4 regions of the Vibrio sp. 1402 genome follow, and region 4 is predicted to be linked to each of the others. Evidence: predicted binding sites of a transcription regulator. Region 4 holds the regulator's gene; each other region holds the start of a gene.

Region 1 (7,488 bases), on a different contig from region 4:
AAACAGATTGCCCGCAGATAAATTCGCGCAGCCAGAGGCCATTAAAGCCCAGCTCATCAGCCCTAACAGCTTTACACCTAGTTTCACATTTATCTCCACAAATGTGTCATTCGACAGGAAAAAGAAGTGGGTGAATCGCCACCCACTTTTAAAAGCTTAGCTCAATACCATTGGACCTAGAGGGCGACCGCCTAGTAGGTGCATGTGAATATGGTAAACCTCTTGGCCACCATGTGGATTACAATTAACGATCAGGCGATAGCCGTCTTCAGCAATACCTTCTTCTTTCGCCAACTTTCTAGCAACAGTGAACAAACGCCCCATCATTGCTTCATCTTCAGCTTCTACATCATTCGTTGTTGGGATCAGTTTATTCGGAATAATGAGAATATGGCTTGGTGTGCGAGGGTTAATGTCGCGAAACGCAGTCACCAAATCATCTTGATAAAGGATATCGGCAGGGATTTCCTTGCGAATAATTTTACTAAAGATCGTTTCTTCCGCCATGAGGACTCCATTTTATAAACGTAATTAGACCCCAATTAGTATGCGCCAACCAAAAGCGGAGCTCAATAAAAACAGTGTTCACTTAACATTATTAATCAAATGCTAATTAACGAAGCTTTTTTTGTCGTGTGCGTCATAAAATGCGCATCACAAACTGAATACAATCCAATGAATTTTGTTACTTTTTTAAGACAATTATTATTTTTATACCCAAGTAAATTCAAAAATACTTGGGTAGCTTGTCTATTTTTGGGAGAGGAAGCTCACTTATGCGAGGTTCAGTTATTAAAAGGATGTATGCCGGCTTTGCACTGATCATCATCCTATTTGCCGTCACAATTGCCATTATGATGGGAGGAATGAGTGATATTCACGGAAAATTTGGCACGGTTTCTAAATCATCCCTACCGTTGGTATCGTTATCTAATCAAACCAGTGTTGAGCTGCTTTCTGCCGACAAATCATTTAAAGACTTCCTGACGACAGAGAATAAACAACGCATGGATGAAATGCGTCAGGAATTTGCTAGATCTCAACAGCGCTTCGAATCCACATTGGCTCAACTGAAAACCGCAAGCCAAATCTACCCTTCTCTTGCCGAACCGTTTTCAGAGTTAAAAACGTTAGAGCAGAGCTATTTTACAGAAGCTCTAGAGGCCATGGACAACTACGAAGCAATGTTCGCGGCTCAAGAAGAAGTGCAAAAATCCTCACGCCGCTTCCAAAAACTGAATACCGAACTGTCGGTTGGTCTTAAAGAATATGTGGCAGATCAAACCAGCATTTCTGTCAAAGTCATGGCAAAGAGCTACTTTATCAAGTTAAAAGATGCCGAAGTGATTACTTCTGATGCCCTCGCCAGTTCCAACCCTGAGTTTGTTACGCAAGCCGTGGCTAAAAACCGCAAAGCAGTAACACACTTGAATTACGCATTCCGCGGGTTGGTGACTCAGCTTCCTGAGCTAGAAAAAGCATTTGGCGAATCTGTAGAGCAATTTACTCGTGACGTTGGTATGCGTGGCGGTGTGCTAGACCAACATAATAATTACCTCAATGCTCGCGCCGCTTTGTATAACAATATCGCCAACCTAGCAAATAAAGTGGATTCAACCATGGCGATTCTTGAGCAATTCACGACAACCGCAACAGATAAGCTCAATGAATCATTGGCAGACGCAGGTGACATATATTCGGCGGGTGTAACGAAAGCCATCATCATTGGCGTTATTGTCGTTTTACTCGCGACAGCGATTGGCTACCACATCGCACAAAGCGTTCGCGAACCGTTGACTCGTATTCTAAAAGTGTTAGAAAGCCTGACTGAAGGTGATATGACACAGCGTATCGATATTCGCTATAACAACGAATTCAGCCGTGTGAGTGGACACATTAACTCACTCGCCGACAACCTTCACGAGATCTTGGTGAAACTCAACGAAGCGTCAGAAAACCTATCGTCAACCGCGACAACCAACGAACGCACCTCTTCGCAAGCACAAATTAAATTGAGCTCTCAACGCGAACAAACGGCAAACGTCGCTACTGCGATGACAGAAATGTCTCATTCAGTGCAAGAAGTCGCGCAAAGTGCGCAAGGCTCGCTAGAAATGGTGCAACGCGTCGAATCTGCCTCTGAAGAAGGCAGAAATGTTATGAGCAGTAACATCTCAACCATTAATCAACTAGAAACACGTTTGAACGAATCGGTTTCCGCAGTTTCTGAGCTACAAAAGATGAGTGGTCAAATTGGATCTATCCTTGATGTGATCCGCAACATTGCGGAGCAAACCAACCTACTGGCATTGAACGCGGCAATTGAAGCGGCTCGCGCTGGTGAACAAGGTCGCGGCTTCGCGGTAGTGGCAGATGAAGTACGAGTACTCGCATCAAGAACGACTCAATCAACCACTGAAATTGAATCCATGCTCAGTAATCTGCAAGCTAGCTCGCAATCGGCGAACCAAGTCATACAAAGCTGTATGAGCGATATGGAGATGTCGGTTGAGCAAGCATCAAAAGCGAACAGCTCAATGGAAGAGATCCAGGCGCTAATCATCGAAATCAGCCAAATGAGTACGCACATTTCACAAGCAGCAGCAGAGCAAAGTGAAACATCAACAGACATTGCTCGCAGCATTGAAGATATCAACAGTATCGCCGATGAAAGTTTCCAAGCCATGTCGAGTATCGCACAAACCAGTGAATCACTGACCCACTTGGCTCATCAGCAAAATGAATTGGTCCACCGCTTTAAGTTATAAATACTTTATAACTAAGAGCATTAATTAGTGCAATCAACTGTATAAGGGCGACTTTTTGTTAAGTCGCCCTTGTTTTTTGTCGGCCATGTCTACATATGATAAATAAGGCCAGCTCATCCCCTTGCACAACTCTTTTCGAGCGGCCTCATAAAAAGGAAAATCTATGGCTGTTCATGTTGGTATTATCGACCAAGACCCAGTGAGATTGGTCACTCCTCTATTAGATAATCGTACGCTAAGCACACATATCGTCTTCATCGGAGACAAGAGCCAGTTAGATATATTTGACCGACTGAGTGCCGTTTTAGATCAACGAGAAATTACTTCTGAATTTTTTGAAATTCCATCCGCTGTTAATACATCGCTGATCAAACAAGCAATTCAAAAACTGGCAAAAGACCTTCATGAACGCGGCGAAGATGTAAAATTGAACGCGAGCTGTGGTCTTCGTCATCGCTTGTTGTCGGTGTACGAAGTTTTCCGTACCTATCGCTGGCCAATTTTTGTGGTTGAGCCTAGTAGCGATAAGCTTTGTTGGTTATACCCTGATGGCAAAGAAGATACCCAAGTCGAAGATCACATTACGATTGCAGATTACCTCACTATCTTTGGTGCACGCGGCGAGTTTCACCACGTTGATTTACCACCTCTTCTTGATAAAAAATTGTATGAACTTGGTGAACGATGGGCCTCAAATGCGCTTGAGCTTGGGCCAGGTCTAGCAACACTTAACTACCTTGCAACCACATGCCGCAAAGAACAAAAGCTTGATGTCGAGCTCTCCGAAAAACAGCAGGGCTACCGTGAGCTCAACATGTTGCTTTCAGATTTAGTAGAAGCAGAAATCGCCACCTATGAGAATGGCGTTTTAACGTTTGCAGATGAAGATGCTCGACGCTTTTCAAACGGTGAGTGGTTAGAAACTTTGGTTCACAGCACCGTGAAGCAAATCCAAGACACCATGCCGACGATCCAAGATCGATCGTTAAATGTTCAGGTTTATCGTAAACTTGGTGAAAGTGAAGTACGCAATGAGTTAGATGTCGCAACAGTTGTAAACAACAAGCTGCACATCATCGAGTGCAAAACCAAAGGCATGAGAGATGACGGCGACGATACTTTATATAAGTTAGAATCGCTTCGCGATCTATTAGGTGGCTTACAAGCGCGCGCAATGTTGGTGAGCTTCCGTCCTCTTCGTCACAATGACATTACTCGTGCTGAAGACTTAGGGCTAGCCCTGATTGGCCCTGATGAGCTTAAAGATTTAAGAACGCACTTAACGGCTTGGTTTAAAGACGCGGGCGGTTCAGACGAGATATAGTGCCATTAAGAAAAGCTAAAATTCACAACGATAAAAAGCAGCATTAATGCTGCTTTTTTTATACCTAAATTTTAGCTGTACGCATTTCTATAAGTAGAAAAAAACCAGAGGTTAGCCTCTGGTTTTTTCTGTTTGTTTAAATGCCAACTATAGCGGCTTAAAGCATTTTACGCGCTGCTTCTACAACCACTTTAATTGAACGCGCTTCCGTTTCTTTCAGAGTTGAATGATCTGGAATCTCTTTTTGTGTACGGTTGATGATAACACCAGCCACACAACCCGCTTTTAAACCAGAGCTCGCACACATTGTTAGCAGTGTTGCAGACTCCATCTCGAAGTTAAGTACGCCCATGTCTTGCCATTCTTGCATAGAGCCTTGGAAACGCTTAACAACACGACCAGAGAACGTATCGTAACGTTCTTGACCAGGGTAGAACGTGTCGCTTGATGCAGTCACACCCATGTGAACTGTAGCGCCAGACTCTTCTACCGCTGCTTTCATTGCGGTTGCTACTTCAAAGTCAGCAACTGCTGGGAATTCCATAGGAGCAAAGTGTAGGCTCGCACCGTCAAGACGAACTGACCCCGTCGTTACGATCATGTCACCCACGTTTACATGCGGTTGAATTGCACCCGTTGTACCAACACGTAGGAAAGTGCGAACACCAAGCTGTGCCAATTCCTCAACTGCGATAGAGGTAGAAGGACCACCAATACCTGTAGAACAAACCACAACAGGTTTACCGTCTAGCTCTGCACGGTATAGCGTGTATTCACGATGGCTTGCTAGAAATACTGGATTTTCCATTTGTTCTGCGATTTTTTGAACACGCGCTGGGTCACCAGGAATGATCGCTAGAGTCGCACCATTAAGATCAGCTTCAGTAACACCTAAATGGAATACAGCTTGAGACATAAGTCGCTCCTTATTGTGGCTTATTTTATGAACAATAAGCTCATTAATCAGTTATTGGGTACAGATGCACTGTAGCGAACCTTTCACCAACATAGAGTGATCACAATCACAATGACAAAATGTAATGAAAATGAAATTTCAAACAAAACTGGTATTGATCACACTTTAAGGGGCATTAGATCATTTTGTTGCATAGCAATGCGTGATTTCAAGGACGAGAAAAACGTCTGATCGCATCAGGTGAATACGGTTAAAAAAAGCCCGATACACGAATGCCTCGGGCTATTAATGAGTGGGATCAATGGTTAGGTCAGTTATTTGATCTGCTTGGACTCAAAACGAAGTAATCTCAACGCATTCAATGTCACCAGTGCTGTTGCACCACTGTCGGCTAATACAGCAACCCACAACCCAGTAACACCAAGTAAACTTGTCACTAAGAATACACCTTTCAAACCTAGCGCTAACGCGACATTCTGACGAATGTTACTTAGCGTCGCACGCGACAGTTCTATCATGGCAGGTAGCTCAATCAAACGGTTGTGTGTTAACGCCGCATCAGCAGTCTCGAGCGCAACATCCGTACCGCCTCCCATCGCAATGCCGATACTCGAAGCTTTCATGGCTGGAGCATCATTGATACCGTCTCCCACCATCGCAACGGTGTGTTGTTGTGATAGCTTCTCGACGTAATGCACCTTGTCTGCAGGTAACAAACTCGCTTTATAATCCAAGCCTATTCTATTTGCCATTGCTTCTGCACTTCTCGGGTTGTCACCCGTTAGCATCACCGACGTGACCCCAAGTTCCTTCAACATTGCGATGGCTTGCTGGGCATCTGAGCGCAATGTGTCTTGCCATGCGATCACGCCAATGACCTCGTCATCGTAACGAACAATGACAACCGTTTTACCTTGTTGTTCCAACGTAACTACTTGCTCTATGGCTTCCTGAGAAAGTGGAAAGTCTGCCTTTGAAGGCGTGACCACTTGGACCATTTTTCCATCGACGTAACCAGTGACACCAGAGCCTACTTGCGCGGTTTTATCCAACGCTTCAGGAATAGTAAGCCCCTGCTCTTGCACTTTGGTAACTAAAGAAACCGCTAGAGGATGACTTGAACCAACCTCGATTGACGCAGTTAGGCTAAGTAACTTGTCTTCATCCATATCAAAAGCAAAGACATCAGTCACTTCTGGTTTACCTTGCGTCAGTGTCCCAGTTTTATCAAATGCGACAGACTCAACCTTGCCAAGCAACTCAAGCGCCGCACCACCTTTGATCAATGCGCCCCGCTTAGCAGCTGCCGCCAAGCCAGAAGTGATCGCCGCAGGCGTTGAAATTACTAATGCACATGGACAAGCAATCAACAGCAGGGCGAGTCCTCGATAGATCCACGTTTCCCACGGTTGGGCAAATAGTAATGGCGGCGTAACGATAACCATCAGAGACACCAGCATCATTAGCGGCGTATACCAACGGCTAAATTTATCAAGAAAGCGTTCTAATGGTGCCTTACGGGATTCTGCTTCTTCAATCAAATGAAGAATTCGGTCTATCGCATTCTCGCCCTGACGGGAAGTCACCTGTAAGCGAACCACTTTATCGACAACCACAGCCCCGGCCATCACTTTGCCACCGGTTTGATGTTCAACGGGAACAGATTCTCCCGTTAACGCACTTTCGTCAAAACTCGCAAGCGCATCTTGCAAAACACCGTCGGCAGGCAAACGACCTCCGGGGGCGACTTCTATGATATCCCCTGGTTTAAGCTGAGCAGCTGGTACTTCTTTACGTTCACCATCAATTATTAAAATTGAATTTTCTGGGACTAAGTCCATTAACGCCTGGACACCGCTTCGCGCGCGAGATGATGCATATGCTTCTAACTTTTCACCAATAAGGAAAAGCAATAACACCATTGCGGCTTCGGCGGTTTCACCTAAATATAAAGCGCCGAGCGCCGCTACACTCATTAACGTTTCAATCGCAAAAGGCGTACCGCTACGCGCCAACTTAAATGCTTTGAGCGCGATTGGGTATAAACCAAGTAAACACGTCAAAGTGAATAACCAAGCGCTTATTTGAGGGTCGATCTTAGAAATTACTGCCGCAGTAGCCATTGCACCAGCAATCGAGAGAATTTGGATGTTGTCTCTTATGACGCCAAGCCAGCCTTTCTTTGTAGTGCTTGGTTTTGGAGCATCCAGTGAAGAGAGCGGGAAACCCGTTTTTTGGGCTGTCTGCTCTATCGTAGCTATCAGCTCTAGACCATCAAAATCGACGACCAGTTTTTCTGTTGCAAACAAAACCTTGGCTTGGCTGACGCCTTGTAAAGACGTAATGGCTTTCTCAAGCTTTTGCGCACAAGATGGGCAATCCATACCTGACACAAGCCAAGCGTTCCGAACGGAGGAATTACTCTCCCTTGTGGGATCGTCTTCCTCGCCTGTGTCAACGCTGCAGCCTCCTCCACTACA
Region 2 (7,488 bases), on a different contig from region 4:
AATACTTTGCTTGGCCCCAATATTGGAGAGCAAAAAGATGGAGAATTTCCGGGAGATGATCGTCGGTTTCAAGCTGTGTTTGTTTGCTGTAAGCGTCTTTGACGAGTTTTAAGCCTTGTCGGTAATCCATTAGGCACCAACAGCATTGCGCCATGATGAGTAAGGCTTTGATCTCTCCGTCCACAAATAAAATTTGTTCCGCGCGGATACGATATTGCTGCGCAATATTAAAGGTATGTTTAGGGGCCGATTTTATTTGGCCTTTAAGCTTAGTGAGATCATCTTCTAGCTGAATTTGGTTTTTATCCAACGTTCACATCCATGACTATCGAACTGGAAATCACACCTAATATTAAGTGGTTAGATGCATGTTTCTTTACCAAAGCGATGCGGATAACGTTTTGGTAAACGATCAGGGGCCGTAATGTATACCGTTACAACCCCTAATTACTACATCTAAATTACCAATAGAATAGCTACGATAGGAGCTGTTTGATTGTCAAAGGTGCATCAGAGACTTCTAACCTTTGTGCAGCGGTAAGACCTTGTTTATCCTGATAGCACAAATTATGCCAAGCTCTGAATATATCTAAAAGAGGTAAAATACCAGCAGGTCGTAATTTGCGACGTGGCTCGTTAATGAAGCTTTCGAAAAGAATCTGAAAGCGGTTTTGATAAAACTTCACATGACGAGTTGTCGCAACGTTAAACCATTTTTCAGGCTCATTTTGATCGCCAGCGAGGTAGCAAATGCCTTTGTGGTTTTCGTTTTGACTAGAGATTGCCCAACGATCGCGCCACCAACTCATATAGGCGATATCGACTTTGCCAAAGGGAGTGCTCATGTCCCAACTAGCGTCCTCTTCTACGTACATCAAGTCGACACTTTTCTCTTTAATACGAGGTAAACAAACGCTCAGTGCAGCTGAACGTAGTAGGGGATCTTGAGGCATGTATAGAGATACACGTTTGTTTGGGCAGCACATATCAAGTACGTGCAAATAGTGTGCATACGAGGTGTATGGCGGACGGACTAATGCCCCTTTTGAAGGGTAATGAAATACAGATAGATTACCAAGAGGGTCTTCTACGTTACCGCGAGCCAAAATTGTTTGGTATTTTTGGTCAATTCGCTCTCTGAGGTGATAAGAAGGTTCCGCAAGCGGCTCACTTGCTTCCGCTACATACTCCTGGGAAACAAAACGAGACACCTCATCGTAAGGATTATGATCGAGCGTTGCGATTGGCTCTTCATCAGCGGAATAATTGACGTGCTGGCAAAGAATATAGCCAGAATGCGCTTCGCCAGAAACAATCCAATACACACCATTATTGCTGTTCGGTTGCAATGCAATATAGTTTGAGGCCAATTCATAATACGTTGCGTGGTTTACCCAGCGCGCATCAATGGTTGCCAGCTTGCGGCGGCAGCGGCTAGCTATATGGTCAACATGATCGTAAAAGGTTTTTGGGTTAATACTAAGCTTGCGGCAGATTTCTCGTACGGAATATCCCGTAAACAATAAACCCATCAAGTTCTCTTGAAATTGAAGCTTCTTGTTGGCACCAGACCACTTGTCGACAAAGGTACTTTGACACACTTTACAGCGGTAACGTTGGCGATCGCCACTGTAACCGAAAGCGTGATAGAGGTGTTTGTGAGTGTGGACAGAAAGTCCAAAGTTGTCGCAATCATCATTACGGCAAGCAGGCAACCCGTCACTGTGGACGTGCCGCAGGCGATGAAGTTCGTTCACGACATCGCGATTATTAAGTAAGGGGGGGAAAGCTCCACATTCACGGCATACCATCGCCGGACGCTTAGGGTTCGCATGTTGCAGAACGTAACGCTTTGCATCACTCAATCCAAAGTTGTCACACGCCAATGTTTTACAAAAGTTGAGTTGTAACCCATCTGCGTCTTTTGGCAGTTCGCCGTTAGACACAATCGCCCCCTCGGGATAATTCGGGCAGCCAGCATAACTCTGGCTGCAAATTATTACTTACTATTTGTTCTTAGATGTTGATTGCAGTTTCTAGTGCAACTTTCATCATGTCGTTGAACGACTTCTGACGCTCTTCTGAGCTTAGTTTTTCACCACGGATGATGTGGTCAGAAACTGTCAGGATAGTCAGTGCTTTCGCGCCTAGGTCAGCTGCTACGCCGTAGATACCAGCCGCTTCCATGTCTACACCTAGGATGCCTAGTTTTTCCATCTTCTCGAAGATGTCTGCTTCTGGTGTGTAGAACAGGTCTGCAGAGAATACGTTACCTACTTTTACAGGCACTTCCTGAGCGCGCGCTTGGTTAACTGCTTCTTCTAGAAGACCGTAATCAGCGATTGCTGCGAAATCGTGGTTGTTGAAACGGATACGGTTAACTTTAGAGTCTGTAGAAGCACCCATACCGATAACAACGTCCATTAGTTTCACGTCGTCACGTACTGCACCACAGCTACCTACACGGATAACGTTTTTCACGCCGTATTCAGCGATTAGCTCGTGTACGTAGATACAGCAAGACGGGATACCCATGCCGTGGCCCATTACAGAAACTTTTTTGCCTTTGTAAGTGCCAGTAAAGCCGAACATGTTGCGAACGTCACAAACTTGTTTCACATCTTCTAGGAACGTTTCAGCGATGTATTTAGCGCGCAACGGGTCGCCTGGCATCAGAACTGTTTCAGCGAAATCACCTGGTTGTGCGTTAATGTGTGGGGTTGCCATAAGTGCTCTCCAAAGTTTTGTTTTGATAAAACGCCTCTATTATAGAACGCTATTACCAATTCTGTTGAACTTGTTCGTTTTCGTTGAGGCAATAATATCGGGACGTACAGTAGCCCCTTGAGAGCTTAGTCACAAAAACCACGTATTTAGAAACTGCAACTCCTATTGATAACTAAATCTGTTGAAACCAAAAGAGCAATCGATTTGCTTTTGAGCAGTTTGTCGATTGCGCGCACAAATTCTTTGTTTTTGGGCCAAACTTTTTTCTGAAAGCTGGTTGATCGAAATACTTTCGAGTGAAGTAAAACGATTAAATTGTACAACTTATTTTCTTGTACAATCTGGAAAGGCTTGCTATAAGTTATACAACAAAACTTTTTGTATAGGGATGCGTCATCATGGAATCTTCAATCAAAGTAGGTATCAGTTCGTGTGTTTTGGGTGAACGAGTGCGTTTTGACTCTGGTCATAAGGTGAGCAACTTTGTGACTAAAGAGCTCAGCCCGTATTTTGACTTTGTTTCGGTATGCCCTGAAGTCGGCGTAGGTATGCCAGTACCCCGTCCAACAATTCGTCTTGTTTCTAATGAAGAGCGTGTTGCATTGGTTGAAACCAAAAATCCAGAAAATGATCATACCGACAATATGCTCACTTACTCGGCCAATAAAGTAGATGAACTTCAAAGCGAGCAGCTTTGTGGTTACATCGTTTGTGCCAAGTCACCAACTTGTGGCATGGAGCGAGTCAAGGTTTACAGCAAGAACAGTGCTGCGAAAGAAGGTGTTGGCTTGTATACACAAACATTGATGCAAAAAATGCCTTGGTTGCCTGTTGAAGAGGATGGCAGACTTAACGACCCTGTATTGAAAGAAAATTTTATTACTCGAGTATTTTGTCTAAATGACTTTTACGACTCGATGGATGGTGAGCCTACTCGTGGCAAAATCATCGACTTTCATTCGCGCTACAAACTGACGTTAATGGCACACCACCCAGAGTCATACCGATCCCTTGGCCGCTTAGTTGCCGATGTCGCTAATTATGAAATTGAAGACTTTTACCAAGAGTATCGTTTAGGACTGATGAAGGCGTTAACGAATCGGGCTAGCCGCAAAAATAACACAAATGTGTTGATGCATTTACAAGGGTACTTCAAACGCTCACTAACTAAAGAAGAAAAAGAAGAGTTAGCGACAGTGATTCACGACTACCGTATTGGAATGCTGCCTCTGCTAGCACCACTTACGTTGATTAAGCATTACTTAAATACTTACCCAGACGAGTATTTATCAAAACAGAAGTTTTTAGAACCGTATCCGCAGGAGATGAGATTACGCTATGGTTTGTAGTTCAGAAGAAAAACTATACGCGATCCGAGATGTCGCAGAAATCACGGGTGTAAAACCAGTTACGCTGAGAGCTTGGCAACGAAGATACAACTTGATCCAGCCTCAGCGAACTGAAAAAGGACACAGACTCTATCGCCAGCAAGATCTCGATACGATTCGCGAAGTCCAGAGTTGGCTCGCGAAGGGGATTTCGATTGGTAAAGTGAAGGGGCTGCTAGGAAAAAGCGCCGATGTCGAAGTCAAAAACGAGGTTCGCACACTCGAAGAAGTTGAAAACATGCTGCTTGCGCTGTCTACCCTGAATCGAGGAAAAGCAGAGAGTTTACTTGCCTCTGTTCTTAAAGAGTACCCACTAAAACTCGTTATTGATCAGTTTATTAGCCCAGTATTTGATGCGCTAGATATGGTAAAAGGATCGTTGCGATCCTTGCAGGTGGGGTTATTTCAGACTTGTTTGATCACTCGTCTTGCCCTTGTTATCGATTCTGAAAACAAAGCCGCTTCCAAAGGAAAGTGTCTGCTCATTAGCTTTGAACAAAACAGAGAATCTGAGAGTTGGATTCAAGCAGCGAAGCTTTGTGAACAAGGGTATCACACGACTTTGATCGATAAGGTTGATGATGTTTCTGGTCTACTAGATCACGAGGTCATTGAAAATGGTTCGTTTATCTACCTTTTCTCCAATAAAGCACTAGCTGCTAAACAAGTAGCGTCCATCAAAATGCTTCACGCACAGCTAGGTGATCGGATGGGGTGCTCTGAAGTGATAGAGAAATTACACCTAACTTAGTAGACAAAAGATAGGAGCTACCATGATTTTAGTATGGTTTCGACGTGACTTGCGTACGTTAGACCACACGGCACTCAAAGCGGCATTGGATTCAGGTCAGCCTGTCGTCGCTTGCTTTATCGCGACGCCAGAGCAGTGGCGGGAGCATCACATGGCGCCGATGCAGGCAGACCTCATTGCTCGTCGCTTAGCTTGTCTTAACGAGGAGCTTGAAAGCCTTAATATTCCTTTTTTGTACAAAGAGGTGCCGTCGTTTTCCGATTGTACAGATGTGATTAGTGGGTGGGCGGAAACACTTGAAGCCACGTCTGTCATGGCAAACATTCACTATGAGGTGAACGAACGAGAGCTCGATACACAAGTAAGTGAAGCGTTAGCTTCTCACGATATCGAATTTGAACTGTTTCATGACAAATGTGTGCACGCGCCAACGACGGTTCTTAATAAGCAAGGCGAATATTTTAAGGTATTTACGCCATTCAAGCGTGCTTGGTTAACGCAGTTCCATATGCCGACGGTAGTAAAACCTCACGAGCAAGCGCCACTCAATAAAAAGGTACTCGAACAATTAGAGTCGGCTCGATTTAATTCAAGCTTCACATTTAGCTATCCTCGAGAATCCAGTGAAGACTGGCTGGCTTCGACTAATGATATTTTGAAGCAGCTTAGGGAATTTGCACGGGAGCGCAGTGACGCGTATCAAAGCGAGCGAGACTTTCCAGCTATTGATGGCACTAGCCAACTGTCTCCATACCTTGCGATTGGCGCACTATCACCAAGGCAGTGTATTGCTCGTTTGTATGCTGAAAATCAACAAAATGACCTTACAGAAGGGAAAGCAACTTGGCTAAGTGAGATCATTTGGCGTGAGTTTTATCAGCACCTATTGGTTTTCGAACCAAAACTCGTCAAAGGCAAAGGATTTATCGATTGGGAGGATAAAATCCAGTGGTCCTATGATGAGAAAGCCTTTGAGCGATGGAAGACAGGAACAACAGGATACCCAATCGTTGATGCAGCAATGCGTCAGCTCAATCAAACAGGCTGGATGCACAACCGATTACGTATGATTGTCGCGAGCTTTCTTACCAAGGACTTACATATTGATTGGCGATGGGGAGAAGCGTACTTCATGAGTAAGCTGGTGGACGGCGATTTTGCAGCGAACAATGGTGGCTGGCAATGGTCTGCTTCTACGGGCTGTGACGGGCAGCCATACTTTCGTATTTTCAACCCGATAAGCCAAGGCGAAAAGTTCGATGCTAATGGTGAATTTGTGCGCCACTGGGTACCAGAAATCAAAAGTGTACCGAACAAATACATCCATAAACCTTGGACTTGGGAGGGCTTTTCTTTACTGGAATATCACAAGCCGATGGTTGATCACAAGACAGAAAGAGAGATAACCTTACAGCTCTTTAAAAGTGCCAAGGAATAGAGTGAAATGCTTAGCAAAAAGCGATCAATGAGTTTCGCAAAACGTACCCTGCTATCTGTGTCGTTATCTTTAGTGAGTGGTCTATCATTCGCTAAGATGTACGAATTACCAGAGGATGGAAGCCGTTTAATTGGTCGCCTTGAAAACCACGTCGTGCAAGAAGGCGAAACCATGGCAAATATCGCTAAGCTCTACGATGTGGGTATGCTAGGTTTAATGGCCGCAAACAAAGGCGTGGATCCCTTCTTACCAGAAGAGGGGCATGTTCTTACTATTCCGACACAGCTAATCCTCCCAGACGTACCTTATAAAGGTATCGTTATTAATCTAGCCGAGCTGCGCTTATATTACTTTCCGAAAGGAGAGAATATTGTCCATGTATTTCCTGTCGGAATTGGCCGAATAGGGCGCGATACCCCAGTAATGACAACGCGTATCAGCCAAAAACGACCGAACCCTACATGGACTCCTCCAGCCTCTATTCGTGCCGAGTACAAAGCAAAGGGCATTGACCTACCAGCCGTTGTTCCTGCGGGGCCTGATAATCCACTTGGTATGTTTGCATTGCGTTTAGCTTACGGGAATGGCGAATACCTAATTCATGGTACCAACAAGGACTTTGGGATTGGTATGCGAGTCAGCGCGGGTTGTATTCGTATGGACCCAAGTGACATTGAGTGGTTATTTGACAAGGTTCGTAACGGCGAAGACGTTAACATCATTAACCAGCCTATCAAAATGACACTTGAGCCTGACAGAAGTGTGTTCTTAGAAGCACATGAGCCTTTGACTCGTAGTAATGGCGAGAAAGATGAACTCAAAGTGCCGAAAGAGTTAAAGTGGTGGCTGGATGAATTCGGTATGAAAAACGTGAAGGCTAAAGCAGCAATCGCTGCACAGAATGGGGTTCCCGTCGAAATAACCGCGCCTTAACGGGCGTTAAGACGCGGTATCAAATCTTACTTAGTGTAAGACTGAGCGATGTTATCGATACGCTCGTTAGCACGCTCAGCTTCTTCTTGAGCAGCCATTGCTGCTGCGCCTGATTTTTGAACGTCAGATTGAAGAGCTTGTACGTCTTGGCTTAGTTGGCTAACTTGGTTGCTTAGTTCGTCTAATTTTGCTGCATTTGCTGTAGCTGCGTCATCAGAAGAAGCACAACCGGCTAGTAGAAGTACTGAAGT
Region 3 (7,488 bases), on a different contig from region 4:
TTATTATGGAATAGTTGCGACGAATGTCACATTTTGTATGGAAATGTCAGACTTGATTGACATGTGAAAATTCAGAAGATTCATACTCTATTTGAGTGATATATAACCTTTTGTTTTTTCCGAACGCGAGATCACTGCGGGTTTAAATGGGGCTGTGCTAAGCTAGCTAACAGTTTCAATCGGCGCTCGGTATTCCCAATTTGTTTACTGTTTATCACTCCAACCAAGTTGACGTTCTTAAATCACTCCTTGTCGAACTGATTCGAATCAGTCCGCTGGAAAACCCGTTCGAAAAAGAACAAATTCTGGTTCAAAGTCCAGGCATGTCCCAGTGGCTAAAAATGGAATTGGCCAAAGAGTTTGGTGTTGCCGCGAACATTGATTTTCCGCTCCCTGCGACTTTCATTTGGGAAATGTTTACGCAGGTATTGCCAGACGTGCCAAAACGCAGTGCGTTTAACAAAGAAGCGATGACGTGGAAGTTGATGCATTTGCTTCCGGGGCTTCTCAACCAAGAGGTGTTTTCGCCGTTAGCGCAGTACCTCAAAGATGACATTGACCACTCTAAGCTGTATCAGCTGGCTGAGAAAATTGCCGATATTTTCGATGGTTACTTGGTGTATCGTCCGGAATGGATCGCAAGTTGGGAAGCTGGGCAGAGTGTGCCAGAGCTGGAAGATGAGCATCCGTGGCAGCCGATCTTATGGCAAGCGTTGTATGATCACACTGTGTCATTAGGACAGTCTCCATATCACCGTGCCAACCTTTATGAGCACTTTATCGACACGTTAGAGAGTTTTAACGGCAATTTTGACCATTTACCCAAGCGTTTGTTTGTTTTTGGCATTTCTTCGTTGCCGCCTCGCTATATGGATGCGCTAAAAGCAATTGGTGAACACATCGACGTGCATCTGATGTTCACCAACCCGTGTCGTTATTACTGGGGTGAAGTTCGAGATCGCAAATATCTGGCTCGTTTGGCGGCGAAACATCGTCAGCACGTTGTGTGGCAGGACGATCACTCGGAAGTGCAAGGTGAAACTGAGCAACTGAAAGGATCACTGGAAGATAATGTGATCGATGAGCTGCACACCGATGTGGTCGGAAACAGTCTGTTGGCGTCCATGGGTAAACTCGGGCGCGACAATATGTATCTGTTGTCTCAGCTGGAATCTCATGAAATTGAAGCCTTTGTTGATGTTGAGCGCGACAGTCTGCTCCATCAATTGCAAGCGGATATTCTCAATCTTGAAGAACATCAAGATGACCAACAGATTGAAAACAGTCATCACAAACAAGTGGTTAGCTTGGGTGATAAATCACTGAGCCTACACGCTTGTCACAGCCCGATGCGTGAAGTGGAAGTGCTGCATGATCAACTATTGGCGATGTTCGATGCTGACTCAACGTTAAAACCGCGCGATATTATCGTGATGGTCGCGGACATCAACGCTTACAGCCCTGCGATTCAGGCGGTCTTTGGTAACGCACCGGGTGAGCGTTTTATTCCCTATTCGATTTCTGACCGAACCGCCGATCAAGAGAGCCCAATTCTGGCCGCATTTATGCAGTTGGTGAACTTACCCAATACGCGCTGTTTGGCATCAGAACTACTCGAACTTTTGGAAACTCCGGCGATATTAAAGCGTTTTGAACTCAGCGAAGATGATTTCTTACAAGCCAAACAATGGGTTGAGGAATCGGGGATTCGCTGGGGGTTGGATGCCAATACCGGACGCGAATTTGAACTGCCGGAAACCCGTCAAAACACATGGCAATTTGGTATTCAACGCATGTTGCTTGGCTACGCGATGCCAGAATCCGCAGGTTTGTTTGAAACCGAGCAAGGCAGTTTATCTCCGTACAACGAAGTGCAAGGCATGGGTGCAGAGCTGGCGGGCAAGTTGGCACACTTTATCCAACAAATTAGCACTTATCGAAGCAAACTTTCTCATGTTCAGACTATTGATGGTTGGCGAGAGACTTTGGTTTCACTGCTGGATGACTTCTTCTCAGTTGAGTTAGAAGGCGAAATGGCGCTCAAATCCATTCGCGATACGCTCAGCCAACTCAAAGAGCAATTAGCTGATGCCGCATTTGATGATGCGTTGTCGCCGTCGATCATCAGCCAATACCTTCAAAACAAATTATCTGGCACACGAGTCAGCCAGCGCTTCCTGGCTGGTCAAGTGAACTTTTGTACCCTGATGCCGATGCGCTCTATTCCGTTTAGAACCGTTTGTCTACTGGGGATGAATGACGGCGTGTACCCACGCTCCATGCCGCCAGAAGGCTTTGACTTGATGACCGGAAGAACCAAACCGGGCGACCGTTCGCGTCGAGATGATGACCGTTACCTATTCCTCGAAGCAATGCTATCGGCACAGCAAACGCTCTACATCAGTTATGTTGGCCGTTCAATCCAAGACAATACCGAGCGAGTACCTTCGGTTCTGGTTTCTGAGCTGATGGAATACTGCCACCAAAACTATTGTTTAAGTGGTGATGAAGCGTTGCCCGTTGATGAGTCTGGCGACAACTTATTAAATGCGTTGGTGAATACCCACGCCATGGTGCCGTTTAGCCCAAGTGCGTTCCAAGGCATGCACGCCAGCTACGCGAAAGAGTGGATTCCAGCGGCATTAACTCAAAGTAGTCAATCGCAAGGCTATGTTCGTCGTGATTTTAATCGGGCATTAGACGACTATCTGTTAGGAGCGACGTTCCCACTTGAGCTCGACTTAGTCGAGTTGCAACGTTTCTGGCGCTTACCTGTGCAGTATTTTTTCAATCGTCGTTTAAAAGTAATCTTTGAACCGCCACTACCGGTGATGGAGGACGACGAACCCTTTGTTTTAGGTGGTTTGGAGAGCTATCAAATGCGTGATGAGCTGTTAGAAACCTTGCTTGAAACGACATTGATGCAGCCAGAGAAAAAAACAGAGGTACTTAAACACTTTATGAGTCAACAGCGCGCGCAAGGCAAACTGCCGGTGGGGGCGTTTGGTGATATCGAATTTGAAACTAACCGAGTTCAGGCGGAAGAGCTGGTGGATAAACTGGCGTTTTTATCTGGTGCGCCTCAAGACGATTTGGAAATCGACCTGACGTTTGATTCCTTGTTTGAGCGAAATGAAGGCGAAGAGAAAAACGTTCGCCTAACAGGTTGGCTGACTCAATGCTACCAATCCGGTTTGATTCGCTATAGAAGCGGTAAGATTCGCTCGCAGGATTACCTTGCTGCGTGGATCGATCACCTTGCCATGTCGGCGTCGGGTCATGCTAAGAAAACTCACATCATTGGTTACGATCGTAAAGAAGGCGCGCTGCATTTGATCTACCCAGAAATTGCCGATGCGCAGTATGCCAAACAGCTACTGACTGAATTAGTTCGCTTATTTTTCGAAGGCATGACTAAGCCTTTGCCTTATTTCCCGAAAACGGCGTTGGCTTGTGTTGAAGCGGGCTTTAGCCGCGGTCAGTGGGTCGATGACGAAGAGAAATCTTTGAAGAAAATGGCTGACGCATTCAATGATGGCTTCATGAGCCCGGGCGAAGGCAATAATTCGTACATCTCTCGAATTTGGCCTGCTTGGAATGATGAGTTGGCCTCAGAAGTTCGTTTGCTGACAGCATTAGTACTGCAAGGTGCGCGCTTAGCGGTTCAAGACGCTGATGATGTAAAAGCGTGATAAAGAAAGTTGGATAAAGAGAAGGAAGAGTAGGGTGGCCGCCAGAAAATCATTATTTTTTGTAGGGCGTTCGCTGTACGGCCACAAGGTCAGAGGGACCATGATACTTTTGTTTAATTCATTTGAGTTGTGCCGCCAAAAAGGTTTGGCTTATCTCGTGGGGCGCATACTAACGGTACGTCTTATGGATAACCGTGAGAAAGATCTCACAAAGCTCTAAATGATCCAACTTGTTAAACATATTAATAGAATTTTTAACTATAGATCACATTTATTAGGTGATACGTCCTAGTAAATAATCCGGAGAGATTCAGCGTTATGGATCAAATGTCAGGTGCAGAGTGCCCTCTACATACGTTAGACCGCACAGAGCAACCTCAACCAACGCCACTAGAACCGATGACGTTTCCTCTGCATGGCGCGAGGTTAATCGAGGCATCAGCAGGTACAGGTAAAACCTTCACTATTGCAGGTTTATATCTGCGCCTTTTGCTTGGTCACGGCAGCGCGGAAACTCGGCATCGCGTACCGCTTACGGTCGACCAAATTCTGGTTGTAACCTTTACCGAAGCGGCAACTGCGGAATTACGCGATCGTATCAGGGCAAGAATCCATGATGCGCGAATCGCGTTTGCGCGTGGACAGAGTTCCGACCCGGTGATCCAACCTTTGCTTAATGAGTTTGACGATCACAAGCAAGCCGCAGAAATTTTATTGCAGGCAGAGCGTCAGATGGACGAGGCGGCGGTCTACACCATTCACGGTTTTTGCCAACGTATGCTAACGCAAAATGCGTTTGAATCTGGCAGCCGATTTAATAACGAGTTTGTGACCGATGAAAGTCACCTAAAAGCGCAAGTTGTAGCCGATTACTGGCGTCGCAATTTCTACCCGTTGCCATTTACGTTGGCTGGAGAAATTCGCCAGCTATGGGGCTCTCCATCTGCGTTGTTGTCTGACATCAGCAATTACTTAACTGGTGCGCCGTTAAGCCTTTCTGTTCCAGCAATGAAAGGCAGTTTGGCTGATCTTCATACTGAAAATTTGAAAAAAATTGATGAATTAAAAGCACAGTGGCGAGAAAGCCAAGATGACTTCTTAACGCTAATTTCAGATTCAGATATTAACAAACGTAGCTATACCAAAAAGTCTCTGCCGACGTGGTTGGAGGCGGTAAACGCTTGGGCGGCAACGGAAACTACAGGTTACAATTATCCAGACAAGCTGGAGAAATTCGCGCAAAACGTCTTGTTGGAAAAAACACCGAAAGGCAGTGCGCCGCAGCATGCGGTATTTGAAGTCATTGAAACATTTCTTGCCAACCCAATCAGCTTAAAAGCGCCACTGCTTGCTCATGCGATTGAACATTGTCGTGTGATGCTGGCTAACGCGAAAAATCAAAAACAGTGGCTCTCTTTCGATGATTTGCTGACACAACTTTCTGCTTCTATCGATACGGACGAAAGCAAGCTTTTAGCTGCGCGTATTCGTACTTTGTATCCTGTCGCAATGATTGACGAGTTCCAAGATACCGACCCGCTTCAATACAGTATTTTCAGCCGTATTTATCTGAACAACCCGGAATGTGGTTTGTTTATGATCGGGGACCCCAAGCAGGCGATTTATGGCTTTCGTGGCGCAGACATTTTCACTTATATCAAAGCGCGTAACCAAGTAAGTGCCCACTACACGTTAGGAACCAACTGGCGTTCTAGCGCAGATATGGTGCAGGCGGTAAACCAAGTATTTGCTTTGCCAGACAGTCCATTTATCTATGATTCGGATATTCCGTTCTTACCCGTTAGGTACAGTCCCAATGCCGAAAAACGCATTTGGACTATGGGTGGCCAAAAGCAACCCGCGCTGACCTATTGGTTGCAAGAAGCGGACGATAAACCGCTACCAAAAGGCGAGTATTTGACTCGAATGGCAGAGGCGACTGCAAGCCAAATCCAAACTATTTTGACGCAGGCTCAACAGGGGCAAGCGTGTCTGGTGAATGGCGAAAAACAGAAAGCGGTTCAAGCGGGCGATATCGCGGTGTTGGTTCGAACAGGTAGTGAAGGTCGAATGATCAAACAAGCGCTGGCTGAACAAGGCATTGCCAGCGTGTACCTGTCTAACCGAGACAGTGTGTTTACCAGTTCAGTGGCGCAGGATCTACAGCGTTTGCTGCAAGCGGTGCTGACTCCAGAAAATGACCGTGCGCTGCGTGCAAGTCTTGCTTCTGAGCTGTTTGCCCTCGACGCAGCAAGTTTGGATGCACTTAATAACGATGAAGTGGTGTGGGAAAACGCCGTAAACGAATTCAAAGAATATCGCAAACTTTGGATTCAACGTGGTGTGCTGCCGATGTTGCGCGCGGTGATCAGCAAACGCCATATTGCCGAGCGATTACTAGAAGAAGGTGCGAGTTCACAGGGTGAAAATGGTGAGCGAGTACTTACCGATTTAATGCACATTGGTGAACTGCTTCAACACGCCAGTAATGAACTGGATAGCGATCACGGTCTGCTGCGTTGGCTCGCTCAGTCTATCAGTGATGCGGAAAACGGTTTGGGTGGCAGTGATGACCAAATCCAACGTTTAGAATCGGAACGTAACTTAGTGCAGATCGTAACTATTCACAAATCAAAAGGCTTGGAGTATGACCTCGTATTTCTGCCGTTTGTGTTCAGCTATCGAGAAGCCAGTGAAGCCAAATATTACGATGCAGCCAATGACCGCACGGTACTGGATATCACTGGCAACGATGCGTCCATGAAGCAAGCGGACAAAGAGCGTTTGGCGGAAGACTTACGCTTGATATACGTGGCACTAACGCGTGCTGTTTATGCGTGTTTTATCGGTGCCTCACCGTTGCGCAATGGCCGTTCGACCAAAGAGCCAACTGGTGTACACCGCAGTGCGATTGGCTATTTGATTCAAAATGGTCAAGAAGGTGGCATTAACGATTTGCACCAAGGTTTAACAAAGCAACAAGACGAGCTTGATTGTGTCGTTGTGGCCGATCCGCCGCAGCAACTCGAAGATAAGTACGTAGCGCCACAAGAAGAAATACACGATCTTAGTGCGAAAGAACTGCAAAACCCTATCGACAGAAACTGGCGCATCACCAGTTATTCTGGCTTGGTCAAGCAAGGCTCTCATCACGCCGAGCATGATGCCACGATTGAGATTACAGGTTTTGATATCGACTCATCTGAAGAACAAGACGAAGCGGATTTGGTGGAGCCAGAGCGTTCGATTTTTACCTTCCCTCGTGGTGCGCGTCCGGGTACGTTCCTGCACAGCCTGTTTGAGGAAATTGAATTTACTCAGCCAGCCACGACGGAAGAGAATACACAAATCATCCTTGGCTTGATGGAAAGCGAACAGCTCGATGAAGAGTGGTTGCCCATTTTACAGCAATTGATTGATACCGTACTCGCAACGCCGTTGGATGGTAAGTCTTTGCTGCTGAATCAAAATGCACCGTCGCAACGTTTGGTGGAGATGGAATTTTTGCTGCCGATTGAAGTGTTGTCTGCACCGGCGTTAAACCGAGTCATTCAACGTCACGATCCGTTGTCGGCGAAAGCGGGGGATTTAGGTTTCCAAACCGTGCAAGGTATGCTCAAAGGTTTTATCGACTTGGTGTTTGAACATCAAGGTAAATACTACGTGCTTGACTGGAAATCGAATCATCTTGGCGACGATGTGACGAGCTACCATGGTGAGGCTCTGAAATCGGCGATGGCGGATCACCGCTACGATTTGCAGTATCAGATTTATGCGTTAGCACTGCATCGTTTCC
Region 4 (7,488 bases):
AACTGGATAAAGCGATCGCGACTTTAGTTTAAGCGCGATATCAGTTTAAACGTCAACGCAGACACCCCCGTCAAGGATCTCTGATGGGGGAATTGTTCCTACAATATAGTTAGGATCTTCTTGCATCTGGAGGGAGTATTGATGCTAGTAGTTCGCCCTATCGCGATGTCGGATTACGACGCACTGCACACTTGTGCGGTGGAGTCTGGTCACGGATTTACATCTCTACCGGTTAACGAAGAACTGTTAACTAATCGAATCAAACATTCAGAGTACAGCTTTGGTAAGCCAGATGTGGCAGAACCAGGCGATGAAGGCTACCTGATGGTTGGCTTTGACTCTGAAACGGGTGAGGTTGCGGGTACCACCGGAATCGAAGCATCTATCGGCTGGGATGTCCCATTTTACTCATATCACATTAGTAAAGTCGTGCACTCGTCGCCAAAGCTTGGCGTTAACAACGTCGTTAAACTGCTTACTTTTGGTAATAACTACACGGGTAACAGCGAAATTTGTACCTTGTTCTTGCGTGAGAAATTCCGCCAAGGTCTGAATGGTCGTCTAATGTCGAAGTGTCGTTTCCTAATGATGGCAGAGCACCCAGAGCGCTTCTCTGAAACGATCTTTGCGGAGATGCGTGGCGTTTCAGACGACGAGGGTAATTCACCATTCTGGCAATGGCTTCAAGAGCATTTCTTCTCTATCGATTTCACGCTTGCAGATTACCTGACAGGTATCGGCAAGAAAGGCTTTATCGCCGACTTGATGCCGAAACTGCCTATTTACATCAACCTGCTCAGCCCAGAAGCGCAAGCCGTGATTGGTCAAGTACATGACAACACGCGTCCAGCGCTGAAGCTGCTTGAGCGTGAAGGTTTTACCAACCGAGGCTACGTCGACATCTTCGATGGTGGCCCAACGGTTGAGTGTGATCTGCGTAATATTGAGTCGGTACGTCATTCATTCCGTGCGCAAGTCAAAATCTCTGAACATTCCAGCACACAAGACTTCTTGATGTGTAATTCATCTTTCGAGAACTTCCGTGCGACAGTCACTAAAGCGGCGTATGACGCAGAAACACAAAGCGTGATGATTGCACCAGACGTTGCGGATGCACTTTCGGTTGAAGAAGGGGATTTCGTTCGCCTTCTTCCGCAGTAACAGACGACAGAATTTAAGGATAGAAACAATGACACATTGGATTGCAGGTGAATGGGTACAAGGTCAGGGTGAAGCATTTACGTCTCTGTCGCCGTACAACCAAGAAGTGATCTGGCAAGGCAAAGGTGCAACGGCAGAGCAGGTGAACCAGGCGGTATCTGCAGCGCGTGAAGCGTTTATTAACTGGAAAAAGCGTCCATTTTCAGAGCGTGAGGCAATCGTGTTGGCTTTTGCGGAGAAAGTAAAAGAGAACAGCGAAAAAATCGCCGAAGTGATTGCCAAAGAAACCGGTAAGCCGATTTGGGAAACGCGCACTGAAGCAGCAGCCATGGCAGGTAAAATTGCCATTTCGATTCGCGCTTATCATGACCGCACTGGTGAGGCGAGCCGTGAAGCAGCAGGCAACCAAATCGTATTGCGCCACCGCCCATTGGGCGTGATGGCGGTGTTTGGTCCTTACAACTTCCCAGGCCACCTACCAAATGGTCACATTGTGCCTGCGCTACTGGCTGGTAACACGGTAGTCTTCAAACCGTCTGAGCAAACGCCATGGACGGGTGAATTGGCGATGAAGCTATGGGAAGAAGCCGGTCTGCCGAAAGGCGTGATTAACCTTGTTCAAGGCGCGAAAGAAACTGGTATTGCCCTCGCTGACGCAAAAGGCATTGATGGCGTACTGTTTACGGGTAGCGCGAATACGGGGCATGTATTACACCGTCAATTTGCGGGTCAACCGGGCAAGATGCTCGCACTAGAAATGGGTGGTAATAACCCGATGGTGATCTCTGATAAATATGGTGATTTGGATGCCACGGTTTATACCATCATCCAGTCAGCGTTTATCAGTGCTGGGCAGCGTTGTACGTGTGCTCGTCGTTTGTATGTGCCATTGGGTGAAAAAGGCGATGCGCTTATCACCAAGCTCGTTGAAGCGACACGCAATATTCGCGTAGACCAACCATTTGCAGAACCTGCGCCATTTATGGGACCGCAAATTTCGGTCGCGGCAGCCAAGTTTATTCTTGATGCACAAGCTAACCTACAGTCTCTTGGCGGTGAAAGCTTAATTGAAGCGAAAGCAGGAGAGGCGGCATTTGTTTCTCCTGGCATCATTGATGTAACGAACATTGCTGAGTTACCAGATGAAGAATACTTCGGCCCACTTCTGCAAGTGGTGCGTTACGAAGGGTTAGACAAAGCCGTGGCGCTAGCAAACGATACGCGCTTTGGCTTATCTGCTGGTTTGGTCTCAACCGACGACCAAGAATGGGAATACTTCGTTGACCACATTCGTGCAGGTATCGTGAACCGTAACCGCCAGCTCACTGGTGCAAGCGGTGATGCGCCATTTGGTGGTCCGGGGGCGTCGGGTAACTTGCGCCCAAGCGCTTACTACGCAGCAGATTACTGTGCGTACCCAATGGCATCAATGGAAGGTCAAGAGACTGTCTTGCCTGCAACATTGAGTCCAGGTGTAGCGCTATAAGTTTTAATAATAGAGTCGCAACTATGCATTGCGGCTCACCTTGCCGGCGCATCATTTAGGTATGGGTTGTAGTGATCGTTGGCAGAACACGAAAAGTGAGCAAAGACTCGGAAAAGCGTGTTGACTGACTGGCATTTACCGTCACAGGTTGATGGTTGCTCGTTCATTATTCTGGACAACTTTTGTTGTGAACGAGCAGCCAACTTCCGCTTACCTTTAAACTCTACATCTCGTAACAAGGAGTCGTTATGACGCCCGATGTGTTATTTGAATCGCTATGGCAAGATTACATTCAACGTCTTTGCCCTTCGGCTGCTAAAGTGCATCAGCTGCTTCAAGAAGATGAGCCTCTGATTAATGATCATATAGCTTTACGTACCTTCAATATCGCGCCTCTTGGTATTGAAACTCTAGCTAAGCCATTTGTAGCTATTGGTTACAAGGCGTGTGGTGATTACATTTTCGAAAGCAAAAAGCTGGTTGCTAAGCACTATGAGCACCCAGATCCGAAGCAACCTAAAGTATTTATTAGTGAGCTAAAAGTTGAAGAGTGCTCGCCTGAGCTACAAGAGATTGTGAAAAATTTGGTGGCACAAATCGATGCTGACAAGCTGAAAGATAGCGCATTCTTACATGGTGGGCGCTTGTGGGATTTAAGCTTTGCTGATTACCAAACGTTGGCTAAAGAAAGTGAGTACGCATCTTGGCTTGCGGCGCATGGTTACGGAGCAAACCACTTCACGGTGAGCGTTAACCAGCTCAATGAATATGAAGAAGTGAAGCAGGTAAACGATCATCTGCGTACCGCTGGGTTTACCATTAATGAAAATGGTGGTGAAGTGAAGGGCACTCCTGAGGTGTTGCTAGAGCAGTCATCGACCATGGCAGATAAAGTAGCGGTTCGTTTTAGCGAAGGCACTGAAATTATCCCTGGCGGGTTTTATGAATTTGCTAAGCGCTATCCGATGGAAAATGGTGATTTGTACCCAGGTTTCGTGGCCGCTTCAGCTGACAAAATCTTTGAAAGTACGAATGGCTAAGTTTTAGGGTTAACCTGTTAAGCTTACTCATTAGTGTTCGCTGCACCCTATCTCATTTGGTCATGAGTAAATAAAAAGCCACCAATGTTGCCATTGGTGGCTTTTATAATTTTGTTCGTGTCACTCTAGTTCGAGATTAACGAGTACCGTAAACCACGATGGTTTTACCGTGAGCAGAGATTAGGTTCTGCTCTTCTAGCATCTTCAAGATACGACCTACTGTCTCACGAGAACAGCCAACAATTTGACCGATTTCTTGACGAGTGATCTTGATTTGCATGCCGTCTGGGTGAGTCATTGCGTCTGGTTGTTTTGCAAGGTTCAGAAGCGTCTGAGCGATACGACCAGTTACGTCTAGGAACGCCAGGTCACCCACTTTTTGGCTAGTTACTTGAAGACGACGAGCCATCTGCGCAGAAAGACGCATTAGGATGTCTGGGTTTACTTGGATAAGCTGACGGAACTTCTTGAAAGAAATTTCAGCAACTTCACAAGGAGATTTAGCACGAACCCAAGCTGTGCGCTCTTGGTCTTCCTCGAATAGACCAAGTTCACCAATAAAGTCTCCTTGGTTTAGGTAAGAAAGGATCATCTCCTTACCTTCTTCGTCTTTGATAAGAACCGCAACAGAACCTTTAACGATGTAGTACAAAGTTTCTGCCTTTTCGCCCGCGTGAATTAGCGTGCTCTTTGAAGGGTACTTATGAATATGACAGTGTGAAAGAAACCACTCTAATGTTGGGTCGGTTTGAGGTTTACCTAGAACCATAATATCTCACTTCCTCTGCAGGGTACGCTTGCGCTATCCATATTTTAGCTAAGCCTGAATTAGGCCTACTAGAATAAGAGCACTTTTTATATGCTGCAAGCTCTCTTGTGTTTCGGTAAGAAATAGTATCCTTTTTCGAAAACGATTTCTTGATTTTAATCGTGCCATGATTGAGATTTTGTAAGCAAAACTGTGCACATGATCACGGTATGAAAAGTAAACATCTTCGCAGGCAGGTTTTTAGCCAATTTTCCCTGTTTCGATGAGCTGTTGTAGGATAGGCCGAACTATGAGCTCCATTGCAAAGCTCATCTTACCGCCGGGTACGACAATCGTGTTGTGGCGTGACATGAATGAGCCATCAATCATGGCCAGCAGATATGGGAAGTCGACATTCTTGATACCGCGTAGGCGAATCACCACAAAACTCTCATCCAAACTAGGGATGCCTTTTGCATTAAGTGGGTTGGAAGTATCAACGGTCGGTACGCGCTGGAAGTTGATGTGAGTACGAGAAAACTGCGGAGTGATATAGTTGAGGTAATCGTCCATGGATCGCACGATTGAGTCCATTACCGCTTCACGCGAATGGCCGCGATCGCGAGTGTCACGTACGAATTTTTGTATCCACTCTAAGTTCACAATCGGCACCATGCCGATTAAGAAATCCACATGTTGAGCAACATTAACATCGCCATCGACCACGCCACCATGTAACCCTTCATAAAACAGCACGTCGCTGTTTTCGGGTAAGTCTTGCCACGGTGTAAACGTGCCTGGCATTTGATTGTAGGGAACCGCTTCGTCAAACGTGTGCAGATAACGGCGCACGCTGCCAGTGCCGTCATGCCCGAACTTACGGAAAAACTCTTCTAATCCCGGGAAGTCATTAGCTTGTGGGCCAAAGTAGCTAATGTGTCGACCTTGCTCGCGGGCTTTGCGAATTTCGATGTCCATTTCTGGGCGAGTAAAGCGATGGAAGCTATCGCCTTCAACCCATGCGGGTTTAACGTTCATCATATTGAACATTTTACGGAAGGCTTCAGATGTAGTGGTCGTGCCGGCACCGGACGAACCAGTAACCGCAATAATTGGGTGTTTAGCTGACATGACAAACCTTGTCGAAAATTACTTACCTGTAATGTGCAGTAGAGTTACTACTGCACGGTCGATATCCCACTATAGCACGTAACAATACCTTGTCATCGAGTGGGATACGGTAAAATGTGAAGGGTCTAAAATTTTGTTTTATGTTGAATATCGACGGTTTCGTGTAGCTCAGAGAACACGATAACCGCTTCACCTTTTTCCAATTGAGCTTTAACTTGATCAATTTTGTCTTGCAAAGAAACCTCGACGGTTCCGTAATCCGTTCCTTCGCGTAAGACGAATTCACGAATTAAGTTTTCCAATGTTTCCGGCGCAATGTCTTGCCATGGAATGATCATAAATACCTCTAACTTTTATGATGAGCGGCTAGTTTACTGCGTTCGTTGCTTGGATACAGCAGAAAGGTAATCTGCGGCGATACTTTCGTAATACGCGGGCAGCGCTTCCTCCAACCAAAACTTAGGTTTTAACGCCGTTCCTGTTAGGAAGCCAACATGGCCACCGTGTTCAAAGAGACGGTAATCAATGTTATCTGGCAGAACAAACTTCGGGATCACATCGTCGGTCATGAACGGATCGTCTTTGGCATGGATGATCAGTGTGGGTAGCGTGATTTGCTGTAGTTTACTTAAGCCAGAGCATTGGTCGTAATAATCTTGTGCGTCTTTGAAGCCATGCAATGGTGCGGTAATCAAATCATCGAATTCATACAATCGTGTGACACGTTTTATTGAGTTGTAGGACAGCGCAAGCTCGCCATGTAGTAGATGATGCTTTTGTAACGCGTTACGTTTCAGTGAAGAAAGCAGATAACGGCGATACACTTTTGAAAAGCCTTGTTCTATACGGTTTGCACACGCCGCTAGGTCTAAAGGCGCTGAGATAATAGTCGCTGCATTCAAAATAGGGTGATCTTTATATTGGGCTAAATAATTCGCCAACATGTTACCGCCAAGAGAAATACCAACTGCAACTTTGGGATTATCAGGAAAACGTTGTTCAAGGTGCTCTAGGAAGTAACGAGCATCCGTCACTTCACCCGAGTGGTAAGCTCGTGCTTTTTTGTTTGGTTTACCGCTGCAGCCACGAAAATGCATCATCACCGACAGCCATCCAGATTGAGCAAATGCATTCATTAACCCATTGGCATAAGGGCTATAGAAGCACCCCTCTAATCCATGAAATAAAACAAAAATCGGCTTTTTTTGTGCAGGCTCTTGGGTTGGGTCCTCGCTCCACGCGAGATCGAGAAAGTCGCCATCGGATGTATCGAGGGTTTGCCAAATCGGCGTAAATAACGCTTTTTTGCGAATAAAACGCGGCAAAAGCGTTTGGAGATGCGGGTTTTTGATCCCGGCGGCTGCGAAAAATTGTGTCATACCTAACTGCTCTTATGCGGTCCTTCGGTGTCCGTTGAAGAACTTATTAATATAATCCTTTATAAAGATTATAGGTATTCTACAGATTTATGGGCGTTTTGGTGGTTGAATGTTTGGCACCGGAATAGCAAAGGCTTGCTGCAAATGCTCCCCACCGAGTTGACGACAGTATCTCAACGTCAGTGGGTCACCATCATTTTTGAGTAGTGCAAGTGAGTTAATGCAGTCCACCAAATCCGCTTGTTGCTGCTTTTCTAGTTGCAGCTCAAACTGCAAGGTCTCACGATACAAAGCGTCATTGACTTGAGACTTAAGGTGGCGACGAAGGTCGCGAAAGGAGTGAAGTAAAGTTTCGCTCCTACCTAGACAGTCTTGCACCAAGGGCCAGTCTTTTTCTTGGAAAATGAGTTGCTGCTCATCGAGCCATCTGAGCAGCAGGAGTAGGTTCACGTTACCGTGGTAGTTGTTCTGTAATGATAAACACGCCTCTTTCACTTCTCGCACACCATAAAATTGCAGACTAAACTGCCAAAGGTGTTCTAG

The links. The regulator CRP, encoded in region 4, controls carbon source genes, mostly activating them, when cyclic AMP is high. The targets are predictions, from matches to a motif close to TGTGANNNNNNTCACA.
Region 1: the regulator CRP is predicted to act here: its motif matches at 5,104-5,119, upstream of udp (uridine phosphorylase).
Region 2: the regulator CRP is predicted to act here: its motif matches at 2,846-2,861, upstream of deoD (purine-nucleoside phosphorylase).
Region 3: the regulator CRP is predicted to act here: its motif matches at 3,886-3,901, upstream of recB (exodeoxyribonuclease V subunit beta).

What each region holds. Positions count from the first base shown of each region.
Region 1 is NZ_JAWOWE010000002.1:18,271-25,758, reverse strand. Features, by position in the region: gene R7044_RS03595 (COG3014 family protein) at 1-87, opposite strand, end outside; gene hinT (purine nucleoside phosphoramidase) at 157-507, opposite strand; gene R7044_RS03585 (methyl-accepting chemotaxis protein) at 777-2,768, shown strand; gene R7044_RS03580 (DUF1887 family protein) at 2,932-4,092, shown strand; gene udp (uridine phosphorylase) at 4,250-5,008, opposite strand; gene R7044_RS03570 (zinc/cadmium/mercury/lead-transporting ATPase) at 5,323-7,488, opposite strand, start outside.
Region 2 is NZ_JAWOWE010000005.1:108,364-115,851, reverse strand. Features, by position in the region: gene R7044_RS11550 (hypothetical protein) at 1-310, opposite strand, end outside; gene R7044_RS11545 (lactate dehydrogenase) at 477-1,946, opposite strand; gene deoD (purine-nucleoside phosphorylase) at 2,017-2,727, opposite strand; gene R7044_RS11535 (YbgA family protein) at 3,126-4,076, shown strand; gene R7044_RS11530 (MerR family transcriptional regulator) at 4,066-4,866, shown strand; gene phrB (deoxyribodipyrimidine photo-lyase) at 4,889-6,304, shown strand; gene R7044_RS11520 (L,D-transpeptidase family protein) at 6,311-7,237, shown strand; gene R7044_RS11515 (Lpp/OprI family alanine-zipper lipoprotein) at 7,264-7,488, opposite strand, start outside.
Region 3 is NZ_JAWOWE010000006.1:255,850-263,337, forward strand. Features, by position in the region: gene recC (exodeoxyribonuclease V subunit gamma) at 201-3,692, shown strand; gene recB (exodeoxyribonuclease V subunit beta) at 4,020-7,488, shown strand, end outside.
Region 4 is NZ_JAWOWE010000020.1:27,298-34,785, forward strand. Features, by position in the region: gene R7044_RS22350 (aspartate aminotransferase family protein) at 1-32, shown strand, start outside; gene astA (arginine N-succinyltransferase) at 142-1,161, shown strand; gene astD (succinylglutamate-semialdehyde dehydrogenase) at 1,190-2,647, shown strand; gene R7044_RS22365 (DUF1338 domain-containing protein) at 2,896-3,687, shown strand; gene crp (cAMP-activated global transcriptional regulator CRP) at 3,824-4,456, opposite strand; gene R7044_RS22375 (phosphoribulokinase) at 4,697-5,566, opposite strand; gene R7044_RS22380 (YheU family protein) at 5,692-5,904, opposite strand; gene R7044_RS22385 (hydrolase) at 5,938-6,945, opposite strand; gene R7044_RS22390 (TIGR02444 family protein) at 7,033-7,488, opposite strand, start outside.